DNA from 2 places in the Pseudomonas sp. LB3P25 genome. Region 2 is predicted to be linked to the other one. Evidence: riboswitches for the same ligand, from Rfam matches in the RefSeq annotation. Region 2 holds a riboswitch; the other holds the start of a gene.
What was found. A riboswitch is a leader RNA that binds a small molecule or an ion and turns the genes downstream of it on or off. The one in region 2 is predicted to bind cobalamin.
Positions count from the first base shown of each region.

Region 1: it holds a riboswitch for cobalamin, as region 2 does, so the genes downstream of both, cobO (cob(I)yrinic acid a,c-diamide adenosyltransferase) here and ACYZTW_RS19400 (CbtB domain-containing protein) in region 2, are expected to answer to the same signal.

Region 1 covers NZ_CM142711.1:5,343,387-5,346,790, reverse strand. The annotation lists gene ACYZTW_RS24590 (PQQ-dependent sugar dehydrogenase) at 1-378, opposite strand, end outside; gene ACYZTW_RS24585 (hypothetical protein) at 447-1,031, opposite strand; cobalamin riboswitch at 1,186-1,417, shown strand; gene cobO (cob(I)yrinic acid a,c-diamide adenosyltransferase) at 1,499-2,110, shown strand; gene ACYZTW_RS24575 (cobyrinate a,c-diamide synthase) at 2,107-3,404, shown strand, end outside.
Region 2 covers NZ_CM142711.1:4,257,541-4,260,944, forward strand. The annotation lists gene cobN (cobaltochelatase subunit CobN) at 1-182, opposite strand, end outside; gene cobW (cobalamin biosynthesis protein CobW) at 186-1,247, opposite strand; cobalamin riboswitch at 1,350-1,564, opposite strand; cobalamin riboswitch at 1,816-2,044, shown strand; gene ACYZTW_RS19400 (CbtB domain-containing protein) at 2,165-2,368, shown strand; gene ACYZTW_RS19405 (CbtA family protein) at 2,380-3,087, shown strand; gene ACYZTW_RS19410 (cobalamin biosynthesis protein) at 3,084-3,404, shown strand, end outside.

The DNA.
Region 1 (3,404 bases), 1.1 Mb from region 2:
GCTCGGTACTTTGGCCCCGGCACGGCCCATGACTTTGCCCATGACCCAGCCACGAATGCCTTTGCCGTCATCGGGTTTGGGCGGTGCGTTGGTTTCGGCGACCAGCACGTCGCCGTTAGGCAGCACGTAGAGCCAGCGCGGGTGATCGAGGCCTTCGGCAAAAGCCGCCACCTGAGTCCCCGTCGCGGCGATCGGTTTCGCGCCGTTCGGCCAGCCGATCGCCGGGGCGATGTTCATCGTCGGGATCAGGGTCTTGTTCGGTTCTGGCAGCTTGGGTGACGGGCCGGTGCCGTCGGAGACTTGCAGCCTGGAGGTTTCACCACAGGCGGCAAGCCCTCCGGCGAGCACGATGACGAGAACGAGCTGGGGCTTGCGCATGCTGATCTTCCCTATGAATGCATTGACCTAATCAATAGAGAAGCGCCGGTGCGCGATGGTTCAACCGGTCAGCCGCGGGCTTCCTTGAACAGCACGGCGATGCCGGGGTGATAGTTGCCGGCTTCATTGCGCAACTTGCGATAGGCATAGGGGAAGTACCAGGCTACCGCGCAGGTGTGTTCCTTTTGCAGGTCGTCGACCATGTCCTGGAGTTCTTCCGGGGTGGCGCTTTGTTGAGCTTTTTGCGGCGCGACGAACAGGCAGCCGAGTTTCAGGTCGCTGGCGTAGCTGATGCGCTTGGCGTCGTTGGTGATGTCCTGCAATGCTTGAGTCAGGTTCAGGCTGTTGACGCGTGGCCAGCGCTGGGTTGCTTGAAGGTAAGCGCGTTCTTCGCTGGTCGCGATAAACAGATCGGCGCGGCCATTGCGTTCGCCTTCTTCGGTCTGTTTACGGGTTGGCGTTTGTTGCAGCGTAACCATTTCCGCCATCCAGGCCGCGGCGGAAAGCAGGCTCAGGTTGGCTTTTTCGTCGAACCAGTAAGGCGTGTCGTTGTCGCCGCGCACGGCGTTGTAGCGGTCGATACAGTCAAACCAGCGTTCCAGCACCGGTCGCAGGAATTCCAGCTTCGGATTGCTGATGATCATGCCTTGCATGTGGCTCACCCTTGTTATTGTGTTGTGAGGTTGTGGCTCTTTGATATCACTGCTGAGAGTGTGGCACAAGATTGGCGTCAGATAATTGATCGACGGCAGTTATTCGCTCGCAGGCTGCCCGTCTTCAATTGACGCTCCATCCCCAACCCTCTAACCTTCGCGGCTTGTTTCAGGTGCTCTGTGACCTTGGTCGACAGAGTGAAACAGGGAAGCCGGTGAGCGATCTCTTCAATTCATGAAGGCTCACGATCCCGGCGCTGCCCCCGCAACGGTAAATGAGTGAAGACTGCGCCTTGAGCCACTGTGTTGATATCAACATGGGAAGGCGCGCAGCCAGGCCAACGCCGCTCATGAGCCCGGAGACCGGCCTGATCCATCCAGCGGCATCACGGTGGGCGATGCCAGGCTTCTTGCCGTCTATTCTTGTGCCTGCCCGCCGTTATCCAGCCTCAACGGAGAGCTCCCCCATGACTGATACCCCCGATCGTGACGAACGTCATCTGGCGCGCATGCTGCGCAAAAAAGCCGTGATCGACGAACGCATCGCCAATTCCCCGAATGAATGTGGCCTGCTGCTGGTGCTGACCGGCAACGGCAAAGGCAAAAGCAGCTCGGCCTTCGGCATGCTCGCCCGGTCCATGGGCCACGGCATGCAGTGTGGCGTGGTGCAGTTCATTAAAGGGCGCAGCAGCACCGGCGAAGAACTGTTCTTTCGGCGCTTTCCGGAACAGGTGCGTTTTCATGTGATGGGCGAGGGCTTCACCTGGGAAACCCAGGATCGCCAGCGTGACATCGCCGCCGCCGAAGCCGCATGGGCGGTGTCCCGCGAATTGCTGCGTGATCCGTCGATCGGCCTGGTGGTGCTGGATGAATTGAACATCGCCCTCAAGCACGGTTATCTGGATCTCGATCAAGTGCTCAGCGACTTGCAGGCCCGTCCGCCGATGCAGCACGTGGTGGTGACCGGTCGCGGCGCCAAGCCGGAAATGATCGAACTGGCCGACACCGTCACCGAAATGGGCGTGATCAAGCACGCGTTCCAGGCCGGGATCAAAGCGCAAAAAGGCGTCGAATTGTGAGTCAACCACGTCATTGCCCGGCGGTATTGATTGCCGCGCCGGCCTCCGGTCAGGGCAAGACCACCGTCACCGCCGCACTGGCCCGTTTGCATCGCAATCAGGGGCGCAAGGTGCGCGTGTTCAAATGCGGCCCGGACTTTCTCGACCCGATGATTCTCGAGCGCGCCAGCGGTGCGCCGGTGTATCAACTGGACATGTGGATGGTCGGCGAGCAGGAAAGTCGTCGACTGTTGTGGGAAGCGGCCGGCGAAGCCGATCTGATCCTCATCGAAGGCGTCATGGGCTTGTTCGACGGTACGCCGTCCAGCGCTGATCTGGCGCGACACTTCGGTGTGCCGGTGCTGGGGGTGATCGACGGCACTGCCATGGCCCAGACCTTTGGCGCACTGGCGTTGGGGCTGGCGCGTTATCAGCCGGACTTGCCGTTTGCTGGCGTGTTGGCCAATCGTGTTGGCACGTTGCGGCACGCGCAATTGCTCGAAGGCAGCCTGACTGAAGGCTTGCGCTGGTACGGCGCGTTGTCCCGGGAAACCGGGATCGAATTGCCGAGTCGACACCTCGGTCTGGTTCAGGCCAGTGAGCTGAACGATCTCGATCTGCGCCTCGATGCGGCAGCCGATGCGCTGGCCAGCAGTTGCGAAGTCGCGCTGCCACCGGCGGTGGAATTCGCCGCTCCTGATGTGATCGCTGTCGAGCCTCTGTTGGCCGGCGTTCGTATCGCTGTAGCCCGTGACGAAGCGTTTGCCTTCACCTACGGCGCAAGCCTGGATTTGCTGCGGGCCATGGGCGCTGAGTTGCTGTTTTTCTCGCCGATCCGTGACACGCAATTGCCGGAGGCAGATAGCCTCTACCTGCCAGGCGGTTATCCCGAATTGCACCATGTGGCGCTGTCAGAGAACACCACAATGCTGACTGCAATCCGCGCTCACCATGCGGCGGGCAAACCGTTGTTGGCGGAGTGCGGCGGCATGCTGTATTTGCTCGATTCGTTGACCGATGTCGAGGGGGCTCGCGCTGAACTGGTCGGCTTGCTGGCGGGGGATGCGGTGATGCAAAAGCGTCTGGCTGCGTTGGCGTTGCAGGCGGTCGAACTGCCGGAAGGGTCGTTGCGTGGGCACACCTATCACCATTCGCTGACCAGCACCGAGCTTGAGCCCATCGCTCGTGGTCTGAGCCCGAACGGCGGGCGAGGGGCAGAGGCGGTTTATCGTGAAGGGCGGATGACCGCCTCTTATGTGCACTTTTATTTTCCATCCAATCCGACTGCTGTAGCCGCATTGTTTGCGCCTGACCT
Region 2 (3,404 bases):
TGCATCGGGTTGGCCAGACGCACGCTCGGGTAATCATCCGGCAACTGCTGCGCCGCCTCGGCGAGCAGTGCGAGGCTGGAGTCGCCGCTGCACAGGATCACCAGCTCGGCGGGAGTTTGTCCAAGGTCGGCAATGTTGTCATCCGACACGAAACCGCCGGGCTGGGTCCTGAGCAGGTGCATGGCTTAAACGCTGAGCGCAGCGCGCAATTGCGTTTCGAGCAGCGCGGCGTCCAATTCCTGGCCGATCAACACCAGGCGCGTGGTGCGCGCTTCATCGGCGCCCCACTGACGGTCAAAGTGTTTGTCGAAACGCGTGCCCACGCCCTGGATCAGCAGGCGCATCGGTTTGTTCGGGATCGCCGCAAAACCTTTGACGCGCAGGATGCCGTGCTGGACCACCAATTGGGTCAGCGCGTCCAGCAGCAGGCTTTCGTCGGCTGACGGCAGTTCGATGGAAATCGAATCAAAAGCATCGTGGTCGTGATCGTCTTCGCCTTCATGGTGGTGATCGTGATGGCTGTGACGGCTGTCGATGTGTTCTTCGGAACCGGCGCCGAGACCGATCAGCACGTCCAGTGGCAGACGACCGCTGCTGGCTTCGATGACTTTCACCGCGGGCGGCAGCTCTTCAGCGACTTCCAGGCGTACACGGGCCAGGTCTTCAGGGCTGATCAGGTCGGCCTTGTTGAGAATCACCAGGTCGGCGCTGGCCAGTTGGTCGGCGAACAGTTCGTGCAGCGGCGATTCGTGGTCCAGGTTGGGGTCGAGTTTGCGCTGGGCATCGACCTGGTCCGGGAAAGCCGCGAAGGTGCCAGCGGCGACCGCTGGGCTGTCGACCACGGTGATGACCGCATCAACGGTGCAGGCGCTGCGGATTTCCGGCCACTGGAAGGCTTGCACCAGCGGTTTTGGCAGGGCCAGGCCGGAGGTTTCGATGAGGATGTGGTCGAGGTCGCCGCGACGGGCCACCAATTCGCGCATCACCGGGAAGAATTCTTCTTGGACGGTGCAGCACAGGCAGCCGTTGGCCAATTCGTATACGCGGCCGTTGGCTTCTTCTTCAGTGCAGCCGATGGAGCACTGCTTGAGAATTTCACCGTCGATGCCCAGCTCGCCGAACTCGTTGACGATCACCGCAATGCGGCGGCCCTGAGCGTTGTCGAGCATGTGCCGCAGCAAGGTGGTTTTGCCCGAGCCGAGGAAGCCGGTAACGATGGTGACGGGGAGTTTGGCCAATGTTTTCATCGGATGCCCTTTGGCAAGGTGGCGGGCATACGGGACGACGACCGGCAACGCGGACGCGCGTGCCTGAACAGTTCGCCACCGGATCACCCCGCCCGGTTGAAAGTGAGAATCTGTGTCGAGGCAGGTCTCCTGGCTGACGGTTTGCCGGGCTTGTGGGCCTGGCATTCGCTGCGCCTTCCCGCGAACCCGTTGCACAGGGTTTGCAGTGGCGTGGCAGCGAACATCACCGTTCACAGTTGCGGGGGCAGCCGCGGCATCGACCGCGTTCCCTTCTTAGCTTCGGCAGACGCCGAAGAACCTCGAAAGCGCAAGGCTACGCATCGTGTGGGGGCGGGTCAATGTTCAGAAGTTGATTGCGATCCCTGTGGCGAGGGGATTTATCCCCGTTCGGCGGCGAAGCCGTCGCAAGACCTGTTTGCGGGGTAAGCCTGAAGAATGCAGGGGGCCGCTTCGCAGCCCAACGGGGATAAATCCCCTCGCCACAGATAAATACCCTCACCGCAGATATCCACCTCACCACAGAGTTGAGAACCCATGCCAATTGACGCCCAACCCCCGCCCATGCTCTCCTACACGCCTTGTTACGGGTGCCCTTCACAGGGTGAAACGGGAAACCGGTGAATCATGTGCTTTACTCTAAAGTCATGTCAGTCCGGTGCTGCCCCCGCAACGGTAAGCGAGCGAAGCGTCAGATCCACTGTGCCAGCAGTTCGGCATGGGAAGGTGATGCTTGCAGGTCAAGGCGAAAGCCAGTGCCCCTCGTGAGCCCGGAGACCGGCCCGCAACACAAAGTGACCATTACGATCACTGAATAACAAACCCGCGGTGGGCGGGCGCTGTTTGAACCTCTGCGATCCCGATTCGCAGGGGTCTTCCATGCGCTCTATTCACCCCCTGACAGACCAGAGGGAAGCGCCATGTCGATCATTAGCAGCACCGGCAGCAACACTGATAAGAGCACCGCCAGCACTACCACGACCCTGACTCAACGCCTGACCGCCGCCGTGTGTGCGTCGATCCTTGGCGCTAGCCTTGTGTATTTCGCCGGTTTCTCGCACATCGAAGCGGTGCACAATGCCGCGCACGATACCCGCCACAGCTCTGCGTTCCCGTGCCATTGAGACCTGCCGACATGATCAAGCGTATTGCGCAAACCGCAGGGTTCACCGGGCTCCTGGCCGCCCTGCTGCTGACCTTGCTGCAAAGCTTCTGGGTGGCTCCGCTGATTCTGCAGGCTGAGACTTACGAAAAATCCGAGCCCGCCGCTGTTGAGATTCACGAACACGCCGCGGGTGCTGTCGCCGCTCACACTCACGATGCTGAAGCCTGGGAACCGGAAGACGGCTGGCAGCGCGTGCTGTCCACCACGGGCGGCAACCTGGTGGTAGCGGTCGGTTTCGCGCTGATGCTCGCCGGCCTCTATACCTTGCGCGCTCCGACCAAAACCTCCCAAGGTCTGCTCTGGGGCCTGGCCGGTTACGCGACGTTCGTGCTGGCACCGACCCTCGGTCTGCCGCCTGAGTTGCCGGGCACTGCCGCTGCTGATTTGGCGCAACGGCAAATCTGGTGGATAGGCACAGCTGCCTCCACCGCGGTCGGCATCGCATTGATCGTGTTCAGCCGTCACTGGCTGATGAAAGTGCTCGGCGTGGCCATTCTGGCTGTTCCTCATGTGATCGGCGCACCACAACCGGAAGTCCACTCGATGCTCGCTCCGCAAGCCCTGGAAACTCAGTTCAAAATCGCTTCGCAGCTGACCAACATGGGATTCTGGCTGGCCCTGGGCCTGATCAGTGCCTGGTTGTTCCGCCGCAAAAGCGATGGTCAGTACCACGCATGAGTGACACCAGCGCAGCGCCGCCCCTGGTGGTCGGCCTGGGCTGCCAGCGCGGCTGCCCCGTCAGTACGCTGCGGGCGCTGCTCGATCAGGCGTTACAGGCTCATAAAATCGAACTTCACCAGATCAAGGCCCTGGCCAGCATCGACCTGAAGCGCGAAGAACCTGGCCTGATCGAATTGGCCGAACAGCTTGCGTTACCCTTGCAGTATTTCAGCTGCGAACAATTGTCCGTCTATCAACCGCAACTTAGCCATCGTTCAGACATCGCGTTCGAACGCACCGGCTGCTACGGCGTCGCGGAAAGTGCCGCCCTGGCC